Regions from separate parts of the Streptomyces sp. NPDC051738 genome, predicted to be linked through region 1. Evidence: predicted binding sites of a transcription regulator. Region 1 holds the regulator's gene; each other region holds the start of a gene.
What was found. The regulator HrcA, encoded in region 1, represses chaperone genes, less so after heat shock. The targets are predictions, from matches to a motif close to TTNGCACTCNGNNNNNCNGAGTGCNAA.

Region 2: the regulator HrcA is predicted to act here: its motif matches at 4,116-4,142, upstream of groES (co-chaperone GroES).
Region 3: the regulator HrcA is predicted to act here: its motif matches at 4,522-4,548, upstream of groL (chaperonin GroEL).

Annotation. Positions count from the first base shown of each region.
Region 1 is NZ_JBITCM010000002.1:95,952-103,893, forward strand. Features, by position in the region: gene ACIA8X_RS05090 (hypothetical protein) at 125-529, shown strand; gene ACIA8X_RS05095 (16S rRNA (uracil(1498)-N(3))-methyltransferase) at 541-1,293, opposite strand; gene ACIA8X_RS05100 (nitronate monooxygenase) at 1,290-2,366, opposite strand; gene dnaJ (molecular chaperone DnaJ) at 2,445-3,581, opposite strand; gene hrcA (heat-inducible transcriptional repressor HrcA) at 3,582-4,598, opposite strand; gene ACIA8X_RS05115 (MBL fold metallo-hydrolase) at 4,945-5,676, shown strand; gene ACIA8X_RS05120 (DUF3097 domain-containing protein) at 5,719-6,528, shown strand; gene hemW (radical SAM family heme chaperone HemW) at 6,543-7,775, opposite strand; gene ACIA8X_RS05130 (SpoIIE family protein phosphatase) at 7,851-7,942, opposite strand, start outside.
Region 2 is NZ_JBITCM010000010.1:117,327-125,268, forward strand. Features, by position in the region: gene ACIA8X_RS24050 (RNA polymerase sigma factor) at 1-195, shown strand, start outside; gene ACIA8X_RS24055 (methyltransferase domain-containing protein) at 224-1,393, opposite strand; gene ACIA8X_RS24060 (polysaccharide deacetylase family protein) at 2,028-3,086, shown strand; gene ACIA8X_RS24065 (polysaccharide deacetylase family protein) at 3,131-3,961, shown strand; gene groES (co-chaperone GroES) at 4,289-4,597, shown strand; gene groL (chaperonin GroEL) at 4,717-6,342, shown strand; gene ACIA8X_RS24080 (ester cyclase) at 6,424-7,116, opposite strand; gene ACIA8X_RS24085 (SDR family NAD(P)-dependent oxidoreductase) at 7,225-7,942, opposite strand, start outside.
Region 3 is NZ_JBITCM010000012.1:47,035-54,976, reverse strand. Features, by position in the region: gene ACIA8X_RS26875 (MFS transporter) at 1-1,146, opposite strand, end outside; gene ACIA8X_RS26870 (NADH:flavin oxidoreductase) at 1,273-2,400, opposite strand; gene groL (chaperonin GroEL) at 2,736-4,358, opposite strand; gene ACIA8X_RS26860 (cold-shock protein) at 4,710-4,916, opposite strand; gene ACIA8X_RS26855 (MoaD/ThiS family protein) at 5,391-5,666, opposite strand; gene thrC (threonine synthase) at 5,749-7,035, opposite strand; SAM riboswitch class I at 7,054-7,200, opposite strand; gene ACIA8X_RS26845 (glucosyl-3-phosphoglycerate synthase) at 7,360-7,942, shown strand, end outside.

The sequences.
Region 1 (7,942 bases):
TGCCACTGTCCCGGCCGACGCGGTAGAGCGCATACGGCCACTCCGTGCTCGCGCACGTCACGTCCGGCTCATCGCGGCGGAAAACCTGGAGACCAGGCGCTGCCCGGCGCCGTAGCGTGGCCGGATGCGATCCGACCGCAGGCTGCGCAGACTCGTCGTGGACGAGCGGACGACGTACCTCTGGAGTGTCCGGCACAAGCACCGGGACGGCGACGTCTGCCGCGAGGTCCTCAACCTCTACCGGGACGGCGCCCGCACCCGGATCGTGTTCCGGGCGGGCGAGGCCGGTTCGGGCCGCATTGTCGCCGAGGGCTGGTTCTTCTCGGGCTGCGTCGCCGACGGCCGCGGCGCCCTCCTCAACCTGCGCGAGCCCGGCGTCGTACGGGCCCTCGTCGACGAGGCGCAGACGCGCGGACTCCTGCCCGGCGGTGGGGAGTTGGACGGCTGGGAGCTGTTCTCCGCGGTCGCCGAGGCGGTCGACCTCAGCCGCGCCAAGGGCCGCGCCGAAGCTCCACGTACATCGGCGTAAGGCCTGCGATGTCAGGACCAGCGGCCCGTACGGCCGAGGAGCAGTGCGGTCGCCGCGGTTCCGGCGGTGGAGGTGCGCAGGACGGTGCGGCCCAGACGGTACGCCTTGGCGCCTGCCTCCTCGAAGAGGGCCAACTCCTCGGGGGACACGCCGCCTTCGGGACCGACGACGAGCACGATCTCGCCCTCGGCGGGCAGTTCGGCGGTCGCGAGCGCCTCGCTGCCGTAGTCGCGTTCCTCGTGCAGTACGGCGGCGAAGTCGGCCTTGGCGAGGAGGGCGGCCACCTGCTTGGTCGTCGCGGCGTCCGCGACCTCGGGGAAGCGCAGGCGTCTGGACTGCTTGCCGGCCTCGCGGGCCGTGGCACGCCACTTGGCGAGCGCCTTGAGGCCGCGGTCGCCCTTCCACTGGGTGATGCAGCGGGCGGCCGACCAGGGCACGACCGCGTCCACGCCGGTCTCGGTCATCGTCTCGACCGCCAGCTCACCGCGGTCGCCCTTGGGGAGGGCCTGGACGACGGTGATCCGGGGGCTGGGCTCGGGCTCGACCGGGAACTCGAAGGGCTCGACGACCAGATGGTCCTTCCCCGACGCGCTGAGGACGACCCCTGCCGCGCCCCGGCCCCGCCCGTCGGTGATCACCACGTCCTCGCCGGGCTGCAGCCGTCGTACGGAGACGGCGTGCCGTCCCTCCGCGCCGGTCACGTCGATGATCGAGCCGGGGCCCACACCCTCCAGGGAGTCGACCACGAACACCGGCGCGGTCATCGGAGCCCTCCCTTGCCCGACAACGCTGTCTTGGCGGCGTCCAGTTCGGCGACCAGCACCTCCACCAGCTGCCCGGCGGGCATTTCACGTGCCATCCGGTGCCCCTGCCCCGCCCACAGCGCCATGCCCTGCGGGTCGCCGGACGCGGCGGCCTTCTTGCGCACGGGCGAGGTGAGGTGGTGGACCTCCGGGTAGGCAGCGGGGGCGTACGGCCCGTGCTCGCGCAGGAAGCGGTTGACCAGGCCACGGGCCGGCCGCCCGGAGAACGCGCGCGTCAACTCGGTGCGGACGAACAGGGGGTTGGTCAGCGCCTGCTTGTGCAGGGCGTTGGCGCCGGACTCCGGGGTGGCGAGGAAGGCGGTCCCCAGCTGGGCGGCGTCGGCGCCGGCGGCCAGGGCGGCGGCGATCTGGCTGCCGCGCATGATGCCGCCCGCGGCGACGATGGGCAGGCCGACGGCCTCACGGATCTGCGCGATCAGCGACAGCAGTCCGATGCCGGTGCCGTCGGTCTCGGGGTTGTCGCGGTGCGTCCCCTGATGACCGCCCGCCTCGACGCCCTGCGCGATCACGGCGTCGGCGCCGGCCCGCTCCACGGCGAGGGCCTCGTCGGGGGTGGTGGCGGTGACGAGGGTGAAGGTCCCGGCGCGCCGGAGGGACTCCAGCACCTCGCTGCTGGGGACGCCGAAGTGGAAGGAGGCGACGGGAACGGGGTTGTCGAGCAGCACGGCCAGCTTGGCCTCGTACCCGTCGTCCCGCCCGCTGTCCGGGTCCCCGAGCTCGATGTCGTACCAGGCGGCCTCGCCGGCCAGCTGGTGTGCGTAGACGTCGACCGCGGCCTTGTCGGCGTACTCGGACTGCGGCATGAAGAGGTTGACCCCGAAGGGCTTCGTGGTCAGCCCGCGCAGCTGCTTGATCTCCTGGTACATCCCGTCGGCGGTTTTGTACCCGGCGGCGAGAAACCCGAGCCCGCCCGCCTCGGACACGGCCTGGGCGAGATGCGGCACGGAGACGCCGCCCGCCATGGGGGCCTGCACGATCGGATGAGGGAAGAGATCGGTCAGTGCGGAGGACATGACGGCATGTTGTCACGTCCCCCGAACAAGTCCGAATCTGCCCCGCCCCATGGCACGGGGTGGGGCCGGACCACCGGATCAGCGGCCGTTGAACGCGTCCTTCAGCCGGGAGAACAGCCCCTGCTGCCCAGGCTGGAACTGCCCCTGCGGCCGCTCCTCACCGCGCAGCTTGGCCAGCTCCCGCAGCAGCCGCTCCTGCTCGGGATCCAGCTTGCTGGGCGTCTGCACCTCGACGTGGACGATCAGGTCGCCCCGCCCGCCGCCGCGCAGATGCGTCACGCCCCGCCCGTGCAGCGGAATCGACTGCCCGGACTGGGTACCCGGCCGGATGTCGACCTCCTCGAGACCGTCCAGCGTCTCCAGCGGCACCTTCGTACCGAGGGACGCCGCGGTCATCGGGAGCGTCACCGTGCAGTGCAGGTCGTCGCCGCGCCGCTGGAAGGTCGAGTGCGGCAGCTCGTGGATCTCGACGTACAGATCACCGGCGGGACCACCACCCGGACCGACCTCGCCCTCACCGGCGAGCTGGATCCGGGTGCCGTTGTCGACACCGGCCGGGATCTTGACCGTGAGGGTCCGACGGGACCGTACGCGGCCGTCCCCCGCACACTCGGGACACGGCGTGGGAACCACCGTTCCGAACCCCTGGCACTGCGGGCAGGGGCGGGACGTCATGACCTGGCCCAGGAAGGACCGCGTGACCTGGGACACCTCGCCGCGCCCGCGGCACATGTCACACGTCTGCGCGGAGGTGCCCGGCGCCGCGCCCTCACCGTTACAGGTGTTGCAGACGACGGCCGTGTCGACCTGGATGTCCTTCGTCGTACCGAAGGCCGCCTCGTCGAGCTCGACCTCCAGCCGGATCATCGCGTCCTGACCGCGCCGGGTGCGCGAGCGCGGACCGCGCTGGGACGCCGTACCGAAGAACGCGTCCATGATGTCCGAGAAGTTCCCGAAGCCACCGGCGCCGAAGCCGCCCGCGCCGGCGCCGCCGGCCTGGGACAGGGGGTCGCCGCCGAGGTCGTAGACCTGCTTCTTCTGCGGGTCCGACAACACCTCGTAAGCGGCGTTGATCTCCTTGAACCGCTCCTGGGTCTTCGGATCGGGGTTGACGTCCGGGTGCAGCTCGCGAGCGAGCCGCCGGAAGGCCTTCTTGATCTCTTCCTGCGACGCGTCGCGACGCACGCCGAGAACGGCGTAGTAGTCCGTGGCCACTTACGACTCCGCCAGGATCTGTCCGACGTACCGTGCCACTGCGCGTACCGCTCCCATCGTTCCCGGGTAATCCATGCGGGTCGGTCCGACCACGCCGAGCTTGGCGACTGCCTCGCCGCCCGAACCGTAGCCGACCGACACGACGGACGTGGAGTTGAGTCCCTCGTAGGCGTTCTCATGACCGATGCGTACGGTCATGCCCGAATCCCCGGCCTCGCCAAGCAACTTGAGGAGCACGACCTGCTCCTCAAGCGCCTCCAGGACGGGCCGGATAGTGAGGGGGAAGTCATGTCCGAAGCGGGTGAGATTGGCGGTGCCGCCGATCATCAGCCGCTCCTCGTTCTCCTCGACGAGTGTCTCCAGGAGGGTGGAGAGCACGGTCGAGACGGTGCCGCGGTCCTCTACGTCGAAGGCCTCCGCGAGGTCCTCGACGAGCGTCGGCACATCGGTGAAGCGCCGCCCCGCGACCCTGCTGTTGAGCCGCGCGCGTAGATCCGCGAGCGAGGCCTCCCCGAAGGGCGCCGGGCAGTCGACCATCCGCTGCTCGACCCGCCCGGTGTCCGTGATCAGTACGAGCATCACGCGCGCGGGTGCGAGCGAGAGCAGCTCGACGTGCCGGACGGTGGACCGGGTCAGCGACGGGTACTGCACGACGGCGACCTGCCGCGTGAGCTGCGCGAGCAGCCGCACGGTGCGCGCCACGACGTCGTCCAGGTCGACGGCGCCGTCCAGGAAGTTCTGGATGGCGCGCCGCTCCGGCGGGGTCATCGGCTTGACGCCGGCGAGCTTGTCGACGAACAGCCGGTAACCCTTGTCGGTGGGGATCCGCCCGGCGCTGGTGTGCGGCTGGGCGATGAACCCGTCGTCCTCCAGGGCTGCCATGTCATTGCGAATGGTCGCCGGGGAGACGCCGAGGTTGTGCCGCTCGGTCAGGGCCTTCGACCCCACCGGCTCCTCGGTGCCGACATAGTCCTGGACGATGGCGCGCAACACCTGGAGCCTGCGTTCACTCAGCATCCCGCGCACACCTCCAGTCGTTCCCTTTGCCACCTTGTCTGGCACTCTGTCCACCCGAGTGCCAGCCGCCCCCGGCCCAGTGTACGGCGGTGGGGTACGCCCCGGGCAAGGCCGGTTCCGCGACGCCGTGCCCGGACGTGCTGTCTTGGCCAAGCGGCGCCGGGGAAGTGAGGGTGCGTTCCCGCGTCGTTCGGTGCGTGCTCTCGGTGCGCTGGACGAAGGTCCTCGTAGCGGAGCTACTAGGGCCTTTGGCCGGTGCGGCGAGTGGGGGTCCCCCCTCTGGGGGAGCGTGCCGGGCGGCGTGGGGATGTGCCCTCACTTCCCCGGTGTCGCTTAGCGTCGCGGTATGACGGTGACTTGGGAAGAGCTGGGGTGGGAGCGGCTGGCGGCCGGGGTCGGGCGGTGCCGGCTTCCGGGGTGGGACTGCACGGCAGGGCTGGTCGTCGGGGACGGGACGGCGTTGATCGTCGACGCCGGGTCGAGCCTCGGGGAGGGCGTGCGGTTGCGTACGCAGGCACAGTGGCTCGCGGGTCACCGTGTGACTCATCTCGCGCTGACGCATCCCCACTTCGACCATGTCTTCGGGGCGGCGGCGTTCGCGGGTGCCGAGGTGTACGGCGCGGTGGGCGTGGACACGGTCCTCGACGGCCGGCACGCGCGCGACGAGCTGCGCGGGGACGCGGTCCGCAACGGCCTGGACGCCGCCGCGGCGGAGGAGGCCGTGGACGCGCTGGTCCACCCCCACCACCTGGTGAGCGGCGAGTGGACCCTCGACCTGGACGGCGCCCGCCAGGTCCTGCTGGCGAACGTGGGCCCCGCCCACACGGCCCACGACCTGGTGGTGCTCGTGCCGGGCGACCCCGAGGTGGTCTTCTGCGGTGACCTGGTCGAGGAGTCCGGCGAACCCCAGGCCGGCCCCGACGCCGTACCGTCGCACTGGCCGGCGGCCCTGGACCGCCTCCTCGACCTGGGCGGCGAGGACGCGCTGTACGTGCCCGGTCACGGAGCGGTGGTGGACGCGGAGTTCGTACGACGCCAGCGCGACGCCCTCGCGGCCCGATTCGGCGTGTCGCGGTGATCCGTACTCCACCCGGCCCAGACTTCTCCTATCGTCATCCGAATGCGCCAGTACTCGCCGGACCTGACTCCGCCCTGGAAGAAGCCCAAGCCGGTGGCGGAGGTACCCGCCGACCCGGGCCTGGTCGTCGAGGAGGCGGGCACGGGTTTCTGCGGCGCGGTGATCCGCTGCGAGGCGGGCACGGTGACCCTGGAGGACCGCTTCGGCAAGCACCGGGTGTTTCCGCTGGAGCCGCGCGGGTTCCTGCTGGAGGGGCGAGTGGTGACCCTCGTACGGCCCACGTCCTCGGCTCCCGCCCGTCCCACCCGTACGGCCTCCGGTTCGGTCGCCGTCCCCGGCGCACGCGCACGCGTGGCCCGCGCCGGCCGCATCTACGTCGAGGGCCGCCATGACGCGGAACTGGTCGAGAAGGTGTGGGGCGACGACCTGCGCATCGAGGGCGTGGTCGTGGAGTACCTGGAGGGCGTGGACGACCTCCCGTCGATCGTGGCCGAATTCGCACCGGGGCCGGACGCCCGCCTGGGGGTCCTGGTGGACCACCTGGTGCCGGGCACGAAGGAATGGCGCATCGCCGAGTCCGTGACGAGTGAGCACGCCCTCGTCGTGGGCCACCCGTACATCGACATCTGGGAGGCGGTGAAGCCGTCGTCGCTGGGGATCGCGGGGTGGCCTCGCGTCCCGCGCGGGCAGGACTGGAAGACGGGGGTGTGCCGGGCGCTGGGGTGGCCGTCGGAGAACACCGGGGCGGTGTGGCAGGCGATTCTGCAGCGGGTGGGGTCCTACAAGGACCTGGAGCCGGAGTTGCTGGGGCGGGTGGAGGAACTGATCGACTTCGTGACGGCTCCGGCGTAGAGCCGTCACGTCCCTCAGTCCACCAGGTCCCGCACCACCGCGTCCGCCAGCAAACGCCCTCGCAGCGTCAGTACCGCGCGTCCTTCGTCGTACGGCTCCTGCTGCAGAAGTCCGTCCGACAGGGCGCGGCGGGAGGCCCGCAGGCCCTCCTCCCGCAGCAGCTCCAGCGGCGCCCCCTCCAGCAGCCTGAGCTCCAGTAGGATCCGCTCCACCCTGCGGTCCTCCTCCGACAGCAGCTCCCGACCGGCCCCCGGCGACCGCCCCGCCGCCAGCGCCGCCGCGTACGCGCCCGGATGCTTCACGTTCCACCAGCGCACCCCGCCCACGTGCGAGTGCGCCCCCGGCCCCGCGCCCCACCAGTCGGCGCCCCGCCAGTACAGCTCGTTGTGCAGGCAGCGGGCGGCCTCGGAGGTCGCCCAGTTGGACACCTCGTACCAGTCGAAACCGGCCGCCGTGAGCGTCTCCTCGGCGATCAGGTACCGGTCCGCGTGGACGTCGTCGTCCGTCATCGGGACCTCGCCCCGGCGGATACGACGGGCCAGCTGGGTGCCCTCCTCGACGATCAGGGCGTATGCGCTGACGTGATCCGGGCCGGCGCCCAGCGCCGCCTCCAGCGAGGCCCGCCAGTCGTCGTCGGACTCGCCCGGCGTGCCGTAGATCAGGTCCAGGTTGACGTGCTCGAAGCCCGCCGCGCGGGCCTCCGCGACGCAGGCCTCCGGGCGCCCCGGTGTGTGCGTGCGGTCCAGGATCTTCAGCACATGCTGCCGCGCGCTCTGCATGCCGAAGGAGATCCGGTTGAAGCCGCCCCGGCGGAGGGTGGCGAGGTAGGCCGGGTCGACCGACTCCGGGTTCGCCTCCGTGGTGATCTCCGCGTCCGGCGCCAGTCCGAACTCGTCGCGGATCGCCCCCAGCATCCGTACGAGATCGTCGGCGGCCAGCAGCGTCGGCGTACCGCCGCCCACGAAGACCGTGCGGACCTCGCGCGGGTCGTCGCCGAGGACCTTGCGGGCAAGGCGGACCTCGTCGACCAGCGTCTCGGCGTAGTTGTCGCGGGACGCCAGTACCCCGCCCGTGCCGCGCAGCTCGGTCGCCGTGTAGGTGTTGAAGTCGCAGTAGCCGCAGCGGGTCGCGCAGTACGGGACGTGCAGATAGAAGCCGAGGGGGCGGTCGGCGGACCCGGCGAGCGCGGGCGCGGGGAGCGCGCCGTCGTCGGGGGCGGGCTCGCCGTCGGGGAGTGCGGAGGGCATGGGTTCCATTGTCCCGTACCCAGCCGGTTGCTCGGGCCCGGCGGTCCTGCCGGGCCGGTTGTGCGGGCCTTCCGGCTACTCGGCCTGCAGCACCAGCAGCGCCAGATCGTCCTCCGGCGGCCGGCCGCCGAACTCGTGGACCAGCCTGCGGATCCGTTCCGCGATCA
Region 2 (7,942 bases), on a different contig from region 1:
CTGCGGATCGTCGACACGATCGCCGCCGAACCCGCCCTCCGCACCTACCACTTGCTACCGAGCGTGCGCGGCGATCTCCTCGCCCGTCTCGGCCGTACGGCGGAGGCGAGGGCGGAGTTCGAGCGGGCGGCGGAGCTGACGCGGAACGCGCGGGAGAGGGAGCTGCTGCTGCGCCGGGCGGCGGAGAGCTCGTGAGTCAGGACTGCGGCGCAGCCCTTGTGACTCAGGCCGGGCGCCCCACCAGCATCGTCGGCGCCCCCGCCACCCGCGTCAGAAACACCGTCGCCGAGTTCGGCCCCTGAGGCCTGACCTTCTTCCGCAGCTCCTCCGGCTCGACGGCCGACCCCCGCTTCTTCACGGTCAGCGTGCCGACCTCCCGCTCGCGCAGCAGCGCCTTCAACTTCTTGACGTTGAAGGGGAGTTGATCGGTGATCTCGTACGCCGTCGCGTACGCGGTCGGCCGCAGTTCGTCCGCCGTGACGTACGCGATGGTCGCGTCGATCAGTCCGCCGTCCAGGTGATCAGCCACCTCCGCGACCAGATGCGCCCGGATGACGGCGCCGTCGGGCTCGTACAAGTACCGCCCGACGGAACGGACTTCAGGGTCGGGGAGATGACGGGACAGCAGCGAGCGCGGCCCCGGCAGCAGCGTGGCCCGCACCGCCCCGGGCTCCGTCCCGAACCACAGCACCGCCTCCTTCACATCGCCACCGTCCGAGATCCACTCGGCTTCGGCGTCGTCGGGAATCGCCTCATGGGGAATGCCCGGCGCGATCTTCAGTGCGGCACGGGGCGCCTTCCGCGCCGCCTCCACGGCCCAGGACAACGGTGGCGAGTACGCCTCGGGATCGAAGATCCTCCCGCGCCCGCCCCGTCGCGCGGGGTCGACGAACACGGCGTCATAGCCACCCGTGTCCACCCCCACGACATCCGCCTCCCGCACCTCCACCAGTTCCCCGAGCCCCAGCGCCTCGACGTTCGCCCGCGCCACCGCGACCGTCACCGGATCCCGGTCCACCGCCAGCACCCGGACCCCGGCCCGCGCGAGCGCGATCGCGTCGCCCCCGATCCCACAGCACAGGTCGGCGACCGAGCGCACCCCCAGCTCCCGCATCCGCCCGGCCCGATACGCGGCCACGCTCGCCCGCGTCGACTGCTCGACCCCGTGGGGCGTGAAGAACATCCGCCCCGCGTCCACCGCCCCGAACTTCGCCACCGCCCGCTGCCGCAGCCGAGCCTGCCCGAGCGCCGCCGACACCAACTCGGCCGGATGCTCGCGGCGCAGCCTTGTGGCGACGGCGAGTTCACCGGCGGGGTCGGTGTCACGCACGACGTCGAGGAGGGCGCGGCCCTCCGGGGTGAGGAGGGAGGAGAAGGAGGCGAGGTCGTTCACCGACTCATTGTCGGCCAGGCGGTGGGGCGCCTGCTCATCGTGGGTCGGATCGGGGGTCTGCCTGGTCGGCGGGGGCGAAGTTGGTGGGCGGGCGTCGGTGGTTCGGCGGGGGCGAAGTTGGTGGGCGGGGCGTCGGTGGTTCGGCGGGGGCGAAGTTTGTGGGCGGGCGTCCGTGGTTCGGCGTGGGCCAAGTCGGTGGGCGAGCGCCCCTGGGTTCAGCGTGGGCGAAGCCGAGGGGCGTGTGCCCATGGTTCACGGTGGGCCGGCCGGTGGCGCGTCCGCTCCGTGTGGGCCGTCGGTTGCCCGTCCGTTCCACCTGGGCTGGTCGGTGGCGTGTCCGCTCCGCGTGGCCCCTGTCGGTGGCTCGTCCGCTCCGTGTGGGCCGTCGGTAGCCCGCCCTTCCACATGGGCTGACTTGCGGCGCGTCCGCTCCGCAGGGGCCGTCGGAGGCCCGTCCGTTCCACCTGGGCTGGCCGGCCGCTCGCCCGCCCCGCGTGGGCGTGCCCGTTGCCCGCCCGCTCCACATCCGGCCGGTCGGCGGCTCGCCGCTCATGTGGGCCAGTCGGTGGATGGTCCGTCGCCGGTGGCGGTGTCGGCCCGGGTTCGGGGCGGGTGGCTGCGAGGATCCGGCTCCATGCGAGTAGTAGGACAAAATGACAAAAGTCGCCTCAATGGGGCAGTCGTAAGGCACGGTCACCGCGCAGCCGTGCGTTCGCGGGTGCGGGGCGGGATCATCGTCCTCGCCGTAGCAGCCATCGCCTCGGGCTGCGCTCCGGTCGGCGACGGCGGATCCGAGCCCGTACGCCCCACCCCGAGCCGACAGCCCTTCAAGGCACCGCCGCCGGCCGCCACGTCGGACCCGGACACCCAAGGCGCGGCCACCAAGGACCCGCACGCGCAGGGCCCCCAGGCCCAGGCCCCGCACGCCAAGGACTCCCCGCCCAAGAAGTTCCGGTCCGCCCAAGGTGCCCACGCCGCCCGGGTCGCCGCCGCAAGGCGCTGGCGTCTGGCAGGCGTCCCGCTCACGCCCCCGTCACCCCCGGCCAGAAAGCCGACGATCGCCACGCGCGAGGGCTTCGAGGTCCGCGGCCACGAGGCGCTCGGCCTCCCGCCGGTCTTCACGACCGTCCCCACCAAGGAGAAGGTCGTCTTCCTCACCATCGACGACGGCGCCGAGAAGGACCCGGCGTTCCTGCGGATGATGAGCGACCTGCAGGTGCCGTACACCGCCTTCCTCAGCAACTACCTGATCAAGGACGACTACGGCTACTTCGAGCGGATGCAGGCAGAAGGCGTGGCCCTGAACAACCACACCCTCCACCACCCCTACCTCCCAGCCCTGTCCTACCTCCGCCAGAAGCGTGAGATCTGCGGCATGCAGGAGGTGATCGAGGAGCGCTACGGCAGGCGCCCGCTGCTCTTCCGCCCGCCCTTCGGCAACTACGACAGGAACACCCTGCGCGCCGCGAAGTACTGCGGCGTCGAGTACGTCCCCCTGTGGAACGAGGAGGTCTTCGTCGACCACTGGGAGTACCGCGAGTGGGACCAGAAGATCCGTCCGGGTGACATCGTCCTCACTCACTTCCGGGGGAGGGGGGACTGGAAGGGCACAATGCCCGACATGATCCGCCGATTCCTGAACAAGGTGACGGCCGAGGGGTATGCGGTGGCCCGGCTGGAGGACTACCTGTGAGATCGGGACCGGGCGCGGGGGCGCGGGCACTGGCGGCCGTCGTCATGGCCTACGCCCTGCTCACCGGCTGCGCCCGGTCGGCCGGGCCCGTCGACCCCGGCGGAGGCGGAGGCGGCCGGTCAGGCGGCACGGAGACGCACGACGCGCGTCCGGCGACGGCACCGACCCCCACGGCTGCGAAGAGGGCAACGCCCGCCGCACAGCCGTACCGCCGCTGGGGCCTGACCGCTCCACTGCCCGCGCCCCCGTCCCCGCCCGCCCGTCGGCCGCCGCCGCGGCGCGCGGGCGGCCCGCTGCCCGTCGTGGACCGCGTCCCCACCCGCGACAAGGTCGTCTTCCTCACCTACGACGACGGCGCCGAGAAGGACCCCCGCTTCGTCGACATGGTCCGCGAACTGCGGCTGCCCGTCAGCATGTTCCTCACGGACAGCGTGGCCGGCCCGGGCTACGGCCACTTCGCGCGCCTGCGCTCGGTGGGCGCGTCGATCCAGAACCACACCCTCGACCACGCCGCCCTGCGCGGTCTGCCATACGCCGGCCAGCGCGCCGAGATCTGCGGCCAGCAGAACAAACTCCGCGCCCGCTTCGGCATCCGCCCCCACCTCTTCCGCCCGCCCTACGGCACGTACGACACCACCACCCTCCGCGCGGCGGCCGACTGCGGGGTGACGGCGGTGGTGCTGTGGCGGACGGCGATGGAGGGCGACGGCGAACTGACGTACGCCCACGGCCCCGGCCACCTGCGCGCCGGCGACATCGTCTCGGTCCCTTCGGGTGAACCGGCGGGCTTGACGTTGAGAGAGCGGACGACCCGGCTGCTGAGGGAGATCCAGGCGAGGGGATTGGCGGTGGGACGTTTGGAGGACTACGTCTAGCGGATCTTTCTGGGCGCCGGCCAGCGACATCCAGCCCGTCCGGCGTTTGAGGACGAGGCCGTTCAGGCCGAAGGGGGGTCTGGGGGCACAGCCCCCAGAACGGCGTCCACGGCAACGCCGGCCACCAGAAACCCGGCCCGGCCAGCGCCGCGAATTAGCAGTCCGCTTGACCGAGTGCTAATCCCGGTCATAGTCTCGGCTCTGGCACTCCCCACTGGAGAGTGCCAACTACGCGACGGGCAGGTCCGGCACCCGCGACGACGGATCCACCTGGTCGCCACCTCAGACAGTTAACCCCGTGAGATCTCCGAAGGGGGAGGTCGGATCGTGACGACCACCAGCTCCAAGGTTGCCATCAAGCCGCTCGAGGACCGCATTGTGGTCCAGCCGCTCGACGCCGAGCAGACCACCGCCTCTGGCCTGGTCATCCCGGACACCGCCAAGGAGAAGCCCCAGGAGGGCGTCGTCCTGGCCGTGGGCCCGGGCCGCTTCGAGAACGGCGAGCGCCTGCCGCTCGACGTCAAGACCGGCGACATCGTGCTGTACAGCAAGTACGGCGGCACCGAGGTGAAGTACAACGGCGAGGAGTACCTCGTCCTCTCGGCTCGCGACGTGCTCGCGATCATCGAGAAGTAATTCACTTCAAGCATTCTCTGCTTGTGAGCTGCGCCCCGGGCCCCCGCGACCTTATGAAGCCGGGCGTCCGGGGCGCAGTTCGTTTCACCCACGTTTTCCGAGAGGGCTGAACCGCTCCCATGGCGAAGATCCTGAAGTTCGACGAGGACGCCCGTCGCGCCCTCGAGCGCGGCGTCAACAAGCTTGCCGACACGGTCAAGGTGACGATCGGCCCCAAGGGCCGCAACGTCGTCATCGACAAGAAGTTCGGCGCGCCCACCATCACCAACGACGGTGTCACGATCGCCCGTGAGGTCGAGATCGATGACCCGTACGAGAACCTCGGCGCCCAGCTGGTGAAGGAGGTGGCGACCAAGACCAACGACATCGCGGGTGACGGTACGACCACCGCCACCGTGCTGGCCCAGGCGCTGGTCCGCGAGGGCCTGAAGAACGTCGCCGCCGGTGCCTCCCCGGCCGCCCTGAAGAAGGGCATCGACGCGGCCGTCGCCGCCGTCTCCGAGGAGCTCCTCGCGACCGCCCGCCCGATCGACGAGAAGTCCGACATCGCCGCCGTGGCCGGCCTGTCCGCCCAGGACAGCCAGGTCGGCGAGCTCATCGCCGAGGCGATGGACAAGGTCGGCAAGGACGGTGTCATCACCGTCGAGGAGTCCAACACCTTCGGTCTGGAGCTGGACTTCACCGAGGGCATGGCCTTCGACAAGGGCTACCTGTCGCCGTACTTCGTGACGGACCAGGAGCGCATGGAGGCCGTCCTGGAGGACCCGTACATCCTCATCAACCAGGGCAAGATCTCCTCCATCCAGGACCTGCTGCCGCTGCTGGAGAAGGTCATCCAGTCGGGTGCCTCCAAGCCGCTGCTGATCATCGCCGAGGACGTCGACGGCGAGGCCCTGTCGACCCTGGTCGTCAACAAGATCCGCGGCACCTTCAACGCGGTCGCGGTCAAGGCCCCCGGCTTCGGTGACCGCCGCAAGGCGATGCTGCAGGACCTCGCGGTCCTCACCGGCGCCACGGTCATCTCCGAGGAGGTCGGCCTCAAGCTCGACCAGGCCGACCTGGACGTGCTGGGCTCCGCCCGCCGCGTCACCGTCACCAAGGACGACACCACGGTCGTCGACGGCGCCGGCGACTCCGCGGACGTCACGGGCCGCGTCGCCCAGATCAAGGCCGAGATCGAGAACACCGACTCCGACTGGGACCGCGAGAAGCTCCAGGAGCGCCTCGCCAAGCTGGCCGGCGGCGTGTGCGTGATCAAGGTCGGCGCCGCCACCGAGGTGGAGCTGAAGGAGAAGAAGCACCGTCTGGAGGACGCCATCTCCGCGACCCGCGCCGCGGTCGAGGAGGGCATCGTCTCCGGTGGTGGCTCCGCTCTGGTCCACGCCGTGAAGGTCCTGGAGGGCAACCTCGACAAGACCGGCGACGAGGCCACGGGTGTCGCGGTCGTCCGCAAGGCCGCCGTCGAGCCGCTGCGCTGGATCGCCGAGAACGCCGGCCTGGAGGGCTACGTCATCACCTCCAAGGTCGCCGAGCTGGAGAAGGGCCAGGGCTTCAACGCCGCCACCGGCGAGTACGGCGACCTGGTCAAGCAGGGCGTCATCGACCCGGTCAAGGTCACCCGCTCCGCCCTGGAGAACGCCGCCTCCATCGCCTCCCTGCTTCTCACGACCGAGACCCTGGTCGTCGAGAAGAAGGAAGAGGAGGAGCCGGCCGCCGCGGGCCACGGCCACGGCCACTCCCACTGAGCCCAGCCGCTCGTAGCGTGCAGCAAGAAGGCCCCGCCTCCGCACTCAGGTGCGGGAGCGGGGCCTTCCCCTTCGCGGGCGTCACTGACCGAGTACCCCCAGCTGCTCCAACAGACCCGCACGGTCGTAGATCCAGTGGGTCTCGCAGATCCGGCCTTCCCGGAACCGCTGCCAGGCCATGCCCTCCATGCTCACGTCCTGCCCGGTCGCCGGAATCCCCAGGAACTCGCCCTTGTGGCGCGCGGTCCACGTCCACCGGGTGCACACCTGGTCCTCCTGGGCCAGCTGGTCGTCGATCCGGAACGTGAAGTCGAAGGCGCCGTACCAGCCCGCGTACACCTCGCGCATCCCGTCGACCCCCTGCACGGGCCGCGGGTGCGACGGATCATGATCCACGTAGTCGTCGGTGAGGTGCTCCCCGATCCCCTCCGGCGTCATCTTCCCCATGGCCTCGAAGAAGCCCCGTGCCGCCAGGACGTTCAGCTGCTCGTCCCGTACGACGTCGAGATCGGTGAAGGTCGGAGTCTCCTCGCAGAGCGCGATCATCTCCCGGAAGATCCGATCGGTCTCGGGCAGATTCGAGTTCCGCATCGCCTCCTCGTACGACGGAAACTCCACGATCTCGATGAAGTGCGCGGAGTCCGACCGGTCCTTCCCGATGATGTCGTGCGTCGCCGTCCGCTTCCCCTTGGTCTGCTCGACCCACCTGTCCATCAGCCGGTTCATCTCGTCGAAGCGGCTGGTCCTGCAGTCGATGAGCTGCACGAAGGTCATGACTTCGTCGCCTCCCGGTGCCATGGGCGCGCTGGACGGCACCATTCTCCTCGCGGCAGGGGCGCGGTGCCTGTCGGGCTCTCTGCCGGGGTTCTCTGCCGGGCTCCCCTACTGCGGCCCGTACTTGCGCCCCGTCCTGGAGCTGATCCCCCCGAGCATCCCCCGGGGCACCAACTTCGCCGCCCCCAGCAGCACCTTGTACCGAGGGTCCGGAATCGACAGGGACTTCCCGCGCGCCAGATCCCCGAGCGCCGCCGCCACCAGCTTGTCCGCATCCAGCCACATCCACGCCGGGATGTTGTCCGTCCCCATCCCGGCCCGCTCATGGAACTCGGTGCGCACGAACCCCGGGCACAGCACCATCAACCGGACCCCGCTCCCGGCCAGATCCCTCGCCGCCCCCTGAGTGAACTGCACGACCCACGCCTTGGACGCGCCGTATGTCCCGCGCGGCACGAAGGCCGCCACTGAGGCGACGTTCACGACACCGCCCCGCCCCCGCTCCCGCATCGCCTCCGTCGCCGCCGACGTCAGCCGCAGTACGGCCTCGCAGTGCACCTTGAGCATCTTCAGCTCGTCGGCCATGGGGACGTCGAGGTAGCGGCCCTTGTTGCCGAAGCCGGCGTTGTTGATCAGCAGGTCGACGGGGTTGCGGCGGTCGCCGAGGCGGGCGGCGACGGTCTCGATGCCGGTGTCCTCCGCGAGGTCGGCCGTCAGCACCTCCGCCTCGATGCCGTGGCGGTCGTGCAGTTCGGTCGCCTGCTCGCGCAGCCGCTTGGTGTCCCGGGCCACCAGGACGAGGTCGTGCCCGTCAGCCGCAAGCCGC
Region 3 (7,942 bases), on a different contig from region 1:
CGCGGGCATGGAGCCGTAGGCGAAGCCGATGCCGGCGCCGTTGATGCAGGCGACCAGGACGAAGTGCCAGACCTCGGACATCAGGAAGATGTTGAGGCTGTAGCCGGTGGCCACGATCAGGACGCCGATCATGAGCGTGACCTTGGGCCCCTTGGCCCGGGAGATGGCGGCCGACACCGGGGCCGTGGCCATCATGACGAGACCCGACGGCGCCATGCACAGGCCCGCCACCAGCATCGACTTGCCGAGACCGTAGCCGGTCTGCGCGGGGAGCTGGAGGATCTGCGGGATGACCAGGCTCATCGCGAACATCGCGAAGCCCACCGCGATCGAGGCCAGGTTGGTGACCAGCACCTGACGTCGGGCCGTCGTCCGCAGGTCGACCAGCGGCTGCTCGGTGCGCAGCTCCCACCAGCCCCAGGCCTGCAGGATCACCACGGCCGCGGCGAACAGGCCGAGCGTCGTCCCGCTGGTCCAGCCCCAGTCCGCGCCCTTGGAGATGCCGAGGAGCAGACAGACCAGGCCGGCCGACATGCCCATACCGCCGACGAGGTCGAAGCGCCCGCCCGTGCGCACCCTCGACTCGGGCACCACCAGCAGCACGCACACCAGCGCCACGACACCCATGCCGGCCGACGTCCAGAACAGGACGTGCCAGTCGAAGTTGTCCGCGATGAGCGCGGCGGCGGGCAGCCCGAGCGCGCCGCCGATGCCGAGGGAGGCGCTCATCAGGGCGGTGGCGGAGCCGAGACGTTCGGCGGGGAGTTCGTCACGCATGATGCTGATGCCGAGGGGGATGACGCCTGAGGCAAGGCCCTGGAGCACGCGTCCGACGATCATCGGGACCAGGGCGTCGCTCAGAGCGCAGACCACGGAACCGGTCACCAGCAGCACGACGCTGACCAGCAGCATCCGCCGCTTGCCGTACATGTCCCCGAGCCGCCCCATCACGGGCGTCGCCACGGCCGCCGCGAGCAGGGTCGCCGTGACCGCCCAGGCGGTGTCCGACGCCGGGGCGTCGAGCAGCTTGGGCAGCTCCGGGACGATCGGGATGACCAGGGTCTGCATCAGCGAGACGACGATCCCGGCGAAGGCCAGCACCGCCACCACGGAATTCGTTCTCGGCGATGGGGGGTGGGACGACATGGCGGAGCCTCCGTCGGCGTACGAGCAAAAAGGGTTGCTGATTGACCGAGGCAACTTTAAGTCAGTTGATTGACTTACTCAAGCGACGCAGGTCACCCCCACACAGTGGGGATGACCAACCGGACGTCAGCTCAGAGTCTTCAGCGACCCCGCGTCGTACGCCGCCAGCTCGCCGAAGCGGCCGGCCAGCACCTTGGCCGCCCACTCCGGGTCCTGCAGCAGGGCACGCCCGACGGCGACCATGTCGTACTCCTCGCGCTCCAGGGCGTCCAGGAGGTCGTCGATGCCCTTGAGCGCGGAGCCCTGCCCGGCGAACGCACCCAGGAACTCACCGTCCAGGCCGACCGAGCCGACCGTGATGGTGGGCTTGCCGGTCAGCTTCTTCGTCCAGCCCGCGAGGTTGAGGTCGGAGCCGTCGAACTCGGGGATCCAGTAGCGGCGGGTGGAGGCGTGGAAGGCGTCGACGCCGGCCGCGGCGAGCGGGGTCAGGATGGCCTCCAGCTGCTCCGGGGTCTCGGCGAGACGGGCGTCGTAGGCCTCCTGCTTCCACTGCGAGTAGCGGAAGATGACCGGGAAGTCCGCGGAGACCCGCTCGCGTACGGCGGCCACGATCTCCGCCCCGAACTGCGTACGGGCGACCGGGTCACCGCCGTACGCGTCCGTGCGGCGGTTGGTGCCCTCCCACAGGAACTGGTCGACCAGGTAGCCGTGGGCGCCGTGGATCTCCACGCCGTCGAAGCCGATGCGCTCGGCGGCCGCGGCGGCCTCGGCGAACGCCCCGATGACGTCGTCCAGGTCCTGGCGGGTCATCGCCTTGCCGGTGGCCTCCGTGGCACCGATGCGCAGCCCGGAGGGACCGACGGCGGGGGCGTCGGCATACGGCGGCTCCCCCTGCTTGCGCACCATGCCGATGTGCCACAGCTGCGGGACGATCGTGCCGCCGGCCGCGTGCACCGCGTCGGCGACCTTCGCCCAGCCGGCCAGCTGCTCCTCCCCGTGGAACCGGGGGACGCTGTCGCTCTGCCCGGCCGACTCGTGGCCGACGTACGTCCCCTCGGTGACGATCAGGCCGACGCCGGCCGCGGCGCGACGGGCGTAGTACGAGCGCACGTCCTCACCGGGGATGCCGCCCGGAGAGAACATGCGGGTCATCGGCGCCATCGCGATGCGGTTCGGGACGGTGAGACCGTTGATCACGGTCGGCCGGGACAGGATCTGGGCCGCGCGGGAGGCGGTGGGCTCAGTGACGGTCACGTGGGGAGCTCCTTGGAAGCGGTCTCGTTTATACCGGGAAGTATGTGCACACGCATTGTTGCACCACATTAAGCAACGATGGATGTGAGACCGCCCATTCCCAGGAGAGGGTTCTGTTTCGTGTGCGGCTGCGGATGGCTCGTGGTTGCTCGCGCAGTTCCCCGCGCCCCTGGAGGGGCGTCCGCTGCACGCCCTGAGGGGCGCGGGGAACTGCGCGACCAGCCCCCACGCACCCGCAGCCGCCAAAACACCAAGGGCGGCACCCCCTGTCGCAACAGGAAGTGCCGCCCTCGGTAAGGACGTTGATCAACCGGAGGCCAAGCCCCCGAGGTCGATCAGAAGTCCATGTCACCGCCCGGCATACCGCCACCGGCAGGCGCGGCGGCCTTCTCCGGCTTGTCGGCGATGACGGCCTCGGTGGTGAGGAACAGCGCGGCGATCGACGCGGCGTTCTGCAGCGCCGAGCGCGTCACCTTCGCCGGGTCGATGATGCCCTCGGCGACCAGGTCGACGTACTCGCCGGTCGCGGCGTTCAGGCCGTGACCCGGGGTGAGGTTGCGGACCTTCTCCACCACGACGCCGCCCTCAAGGCCGGCGTTGACGGCGATCTGCTTCAGCGGGGCCTCAAGGGCGAGCTTCACGGCGTTGGCGCCGGTCGCCTCGTCACCCTGCAGGTCCAGCTTCTCGAAGACGGAGGTCGCCTGGATGAGCGCCACGCCACCACCGGCGACGATGCCCTCCTCGACGGCCGCCTTGGCGTTGCGCACGGCGTCCTCGATGCGGTGCTTGCGCTCCTTGAGCTCGACCTCGGTCGCGGCACCGGCCTTGATGACGGCGACGCCACCGGCGAGCTTCGCCAGGCGCTCCTGCAGCTTCTCGCGGTCGTAGTCCGAGTCGCTGTTCTCGATCTCGGCGCGGATCTGGTTGACCCGGCCCTGAACCTGCTCGGAGGAGCCGGCACCGTCGACGATGGTGGTCTCGTCCTTGGTGATGACGACCTTGCGGGCCTTGCCCAGGAGGTCCAGGGAGGTGTTCTCGAGCTTGAGACCGACCTCCTCGGAGATGACCTCGCCACCGGTGAGGATGGCGATGTCGTTGAGCATGGCCTTGCGACGGTCACCGAAGCCCGGGGCCTTGACGGCAACGGACTTGAAGGTGCCGCGGATCTTGTTGACGACCAGGGTCGACAGGGCCTCGCCCTCGACGTCCTCGGCGATGATCAGCAGCGGCTTGCCCGACTGCATGACCTTCTCCAGGAGCGGGAGCAGGTCCTTGACGGAGCCGATCTTGGAGTTGGCGATCAGGATGTACGGGTCGTCGAGCGACGCCTCCATACGCTCCATGTCGGTGGCGAAGTACGCCGAGATGTAGCCCTTGTCGAAGCGCATACCCTCGGTGAGCTCCAGCTCCAGACCGAAGGTCTGGGACTCCTCGACGGTGATGACGCCTTCCTTGCCGACCTTGTCCATCGCCTCGGCGATGAGCTCGCCGATCTGGGTGTCGGCGGCGGAGATGGAGGCCGTGGAGGCGATCTGCTCCTTGGTCTCGACGTCCTTCGCCTGCTCCAGCAGGGCGGCGGAGACGGCCTCGACGGCGCGCTCGATACCGCGCTTGAGGGCCATCGGGTTGGCGCCGGCGGCTACGTTGCGCAGGCCTTCCTTGACCAGGGCCTGGGCGAGAACGGTCGCGGTGGTCGTACCGTCACCGGCGACGTCGTCCGTCTTCTTGGCGACTTCCTTGACCAGCTCGGCGCCGATCTTCTCGTACGGGTCCTCGAGCTCGATCTCCTTGGCGATGGAGACACCATCGTTGGTGATCGTGGGGGCGCCCCACTTCTTCTCGAGGACGACGTTGCGGCCCTTGGGGCCGAGCGTCACCTTCACGGCGTCCGCGAGCTGGTTCATGCCGCGCTCGAGGCCGCGCCGCGCCTCCTCGTCGAACGCGATGATCTTGGCCATGTGAAGTGGTCCCTCCAGGACTGGGGGTGATTCCTTCGGACCGCGCCCGCGCCCGCGACGGACGGCTCGCATGCCTTGTGGTTCCTTGCCCCACCCGGCCTGCGGGCCTCACCGACCCGGTCCTCTTTTGTCACTCTCACCTTCAGAGTGCTAACGCCAATGATTAGCACTCGGCCCATGCGAGTGCAAGCGGCTCTCGGGGATCGGGCGGGGCGGTCAGCCCGGCGCGAACAGGACGCGAACGGGGCTCGAACGGGGCTCGGGCACCTTCCGGGGATGGCGAAGGGCCCGCACCCCGGGGGGTGCGGGCCCTTCGAAGAAGAACGTCGCTGCTGTTAGTCGACGCGTGCTTCAGGTGGTCGCCAGACGGACCATGTCCGCCTGCGGCCCCTTCTGGCCCTGCGAGATCTCGAAATCGACCCGCTGACCTTCCTCCAGGGTGCGGTACCCGTCCATCTGGATCGCGCTGTAGTGGACGAAAACATCCGCACCACCGTCGACCGCGATGAAGCCGTACCCCTTCTCCGCGTTGAACCACTTGACGGTGCCCTGAGCCATGCCTAACTCCCCTATTACTGGCCCTTGCACAGATCCACACTTCGCGGATCCGGGTCAGACCTCACCCCCCATCGGTCGGGGGCGTGCGCCGGAACGCGTCGACCGCGGCTGAATGTATCTGCCCAACTGCCGTCTGCAACAGGTCAATCGGACGAGAAATCCGGGCACGACCGGTCGGGAATGTGGGGACAATTCCGCTGACTTCAGGTCAAGTCGGGCCAGGCAAAGGGAACAAAAGCCGCAAAAAACCCGCACACTTTGGCTACTTCTTGTCGGGCTTGCGGCAGAAATCAAGAGCTATACGAGGGCTGCCGACCCGTGGACCGGCGGCATGTTCCCCAACTGTACCTCGCTCAACCACACAGAATTGCCCCCTCCGCTTCTCTCACGGAGGGGGCAATTCGGTGAACTCTTAGTGACTGGGGTTACCGATGGTAATGATCGGTCATTCGGTCACCCCGTCATAGGCGGAAGTCAGCCGCCGGCCACGGCCGGGATGATGGAAACGCCCGCACCGTCGGGAGTGGCCGTCTCCAGCCCCTGCTCGAAACGGACGTCGTCGTCATTGACGTACACGTTGACGAACCGACGCAGCTTGCCCTGGTCGTCGAGAACCCGGGCGGCGATCCCGGTGTGGTTCTTCTCCAGGTCGGCGATGACCTCGGCGAGGGTGACGCCCTCGGCGGTCACTTCGGCCTGGCCACCCGTGTAGGTGCGCAGGATGGTGGGGATGCGGACGTTGACGCTCACGTTATGACCTCCGGTCAGGTAGACGCCCCAGGGGCGCGGGGAACTGCGCGACCAGCCCCCACCGGCCCGCAGACGAAAACGGCTAAGCGAGGCCGGCCTCGCGGAACGAATCAAGGTTGGGACGAATCGTCGCAGTCAGCCCCGTACCCGCCACCGCGTCCAACGTCTTGAGACCGTCACCGGTGTTCAGGACGACGGTGGTCTTGGTGGGGTCGAGAAGGCCATTCTCGATCAGCTTCTTCGTGACGCCCACCGTGACGCCGCCCGCCGTCTCGGCGAAGATGCCCTCCGTGCGGGCCAGGACCTTGATCGCGTCGACGATCTGCTCGTCGTTGACGTCCTCCACCGCACCGCCGGTGCGCCGCGCGATGTCCAGGACGTACGGCCCGTCGGCCGGGTTGCCGATGGCGAGGGACTTGGCGATGGTGTTCGGCTTCTGCGGCCGGACGACCTCGTGCCCCGCCTTGTACGCGACGGACACCGGGGAGCACCCCTCCGCCTGCGCACCGAAGATCTTGTACGGCTTGTCCTCGACGAGCCCGAGCTTGATCAGCTCCTGCAGCCCCTTGTCGATCTTCGTGAGCTGCGAACCCGAGGCGATCGGCACGACCAGCTGGTCCGGGAGCTGCCAGCCGAGCTGCTCGCAGATCTCGTACGCGAGCGTCTTCGAGCCCTCCGCGTAGTACGGCCGCAGGTTGACGTTGACGAAGCCCCAGCCCTCGCCGGCCGGGTCGCCGATCAGCTCGGAGCAGAAGCGGTTCACGTCGTCGTAGTTGCCCTCGATGCCGACGAGCTCGCCGCCGTAGACCGCGGCCATGACGACCTTGCCCTGCTCCAGGTCGTGCGGGATGAACACGCAGGAGCGGAACCCGGCGCGGGCGGCGGCGGCGCCGACGGCACCCGCGAGGTTGCCGGTCGAGGAGCAGGAGAGGGTGGTGAACCCGAAGGCGCGGGCGGCCTCCAGGGCCTGGGCGACGACGCGGTCCTTGAAGGAGTGCGTCGGGTTGCCGGAGTCGTCCTTCACGAACAGCTTGCCGGCGTCGACGCCCAGCTCACCGGCGAGGTTGTCGGCCTGGACGAGCTTGGTCCAGCCGGGGTTGATGTTCGGCTTGGAAGCCACGTCGGCCGGGACGGGAAGGAGCGGCGCATAGCGCCAGATGTTCGCGGGACCCGCCTCGATCCGCTTGCGGAGTTCCTCGGCGTCGTAGGCCGAGAAGTCGTAGGCGATCTCCAGCGGGCCGAAACACTCCTCGCAGGCGAAGACCGGTCCGAGGGGTACCCGGTGACCGCACTCACGACAGGAGAGCGCGGCGGCGGGGCCGAGGTCTACGGTGGAATCGGTGGTGCTTGCAACAGTCTGCACAGCCATGTGAGGCGAGGCCCTTTCTCCTCATCTTCCTCACGACGCATCTCGCCGTGAGACGGATTTGGCACCTTCCCAAGCCGGGAGCCTCGCCACGTCAACGTGACAAGACCGGCTGGAGGGTTGCCGGGGCTTCATCGGGCCGTTTCCCTCTGCCCCTCTGGATGAGCTGTATGCGGTTGTTAACAACGGCCGACCTCGGACATGCGATGGTCATCCGCGTTGTTCAAGACTGTAACCGAAGGCCAGGACAGTTGAGATAGTCGTCCGAACCGCGAGATGGATCACACGATTACCTGCTGTGATCACGACAGTGAGGAGCAACAGACTGTGCTGGAAGAAGCCGAGCGCTGGCTGAGTACCCGCTCCTGGTCCGTGACCGATCGTCCACTCCATCAGATCCTGGCCGCCAAACAGCGTACGGGTCAGTCGGTCTCCGTCGTGCTGCCCGCGCTCAACGAGGAGGAGACGGTCGGCGACATCGTCGCGATCATCCGTCACGACCTCATGAAGCAGGTCCCGCTGGTCGACGAGATCATCGTCGTCGACTCCGGGTCCACCGACCGCACCTCCGAGGTGGCCGCCGCGGCGGGCGCGACCGTCGTGCACCGGGACGAGATCCTCCCGCGCGTCCCGACCGTGCCCGGCAAGGGCGAGGTCCTGTGGCGCTCCCTGCTGGTCACGAGCGGGGACATCGTCTGCTTCATCGACGCCGACCTGAAGGAGTTCTCCTCCGACTTCGTCTCGGGCATCGTCGGCCCGCTGCTGACCAACCCCGAGGTCGACCTCGTGAAGGGCATGTACGACCGCCCGCTCGGCGGCGCGGCGGGTCAGGGCGGCCGGGTGACCGAGCTGATGGCGCGCCCGCTGCTGAACATGCACTGGCCGCAGCTGGCCGGTTTCGTGCAGCCGC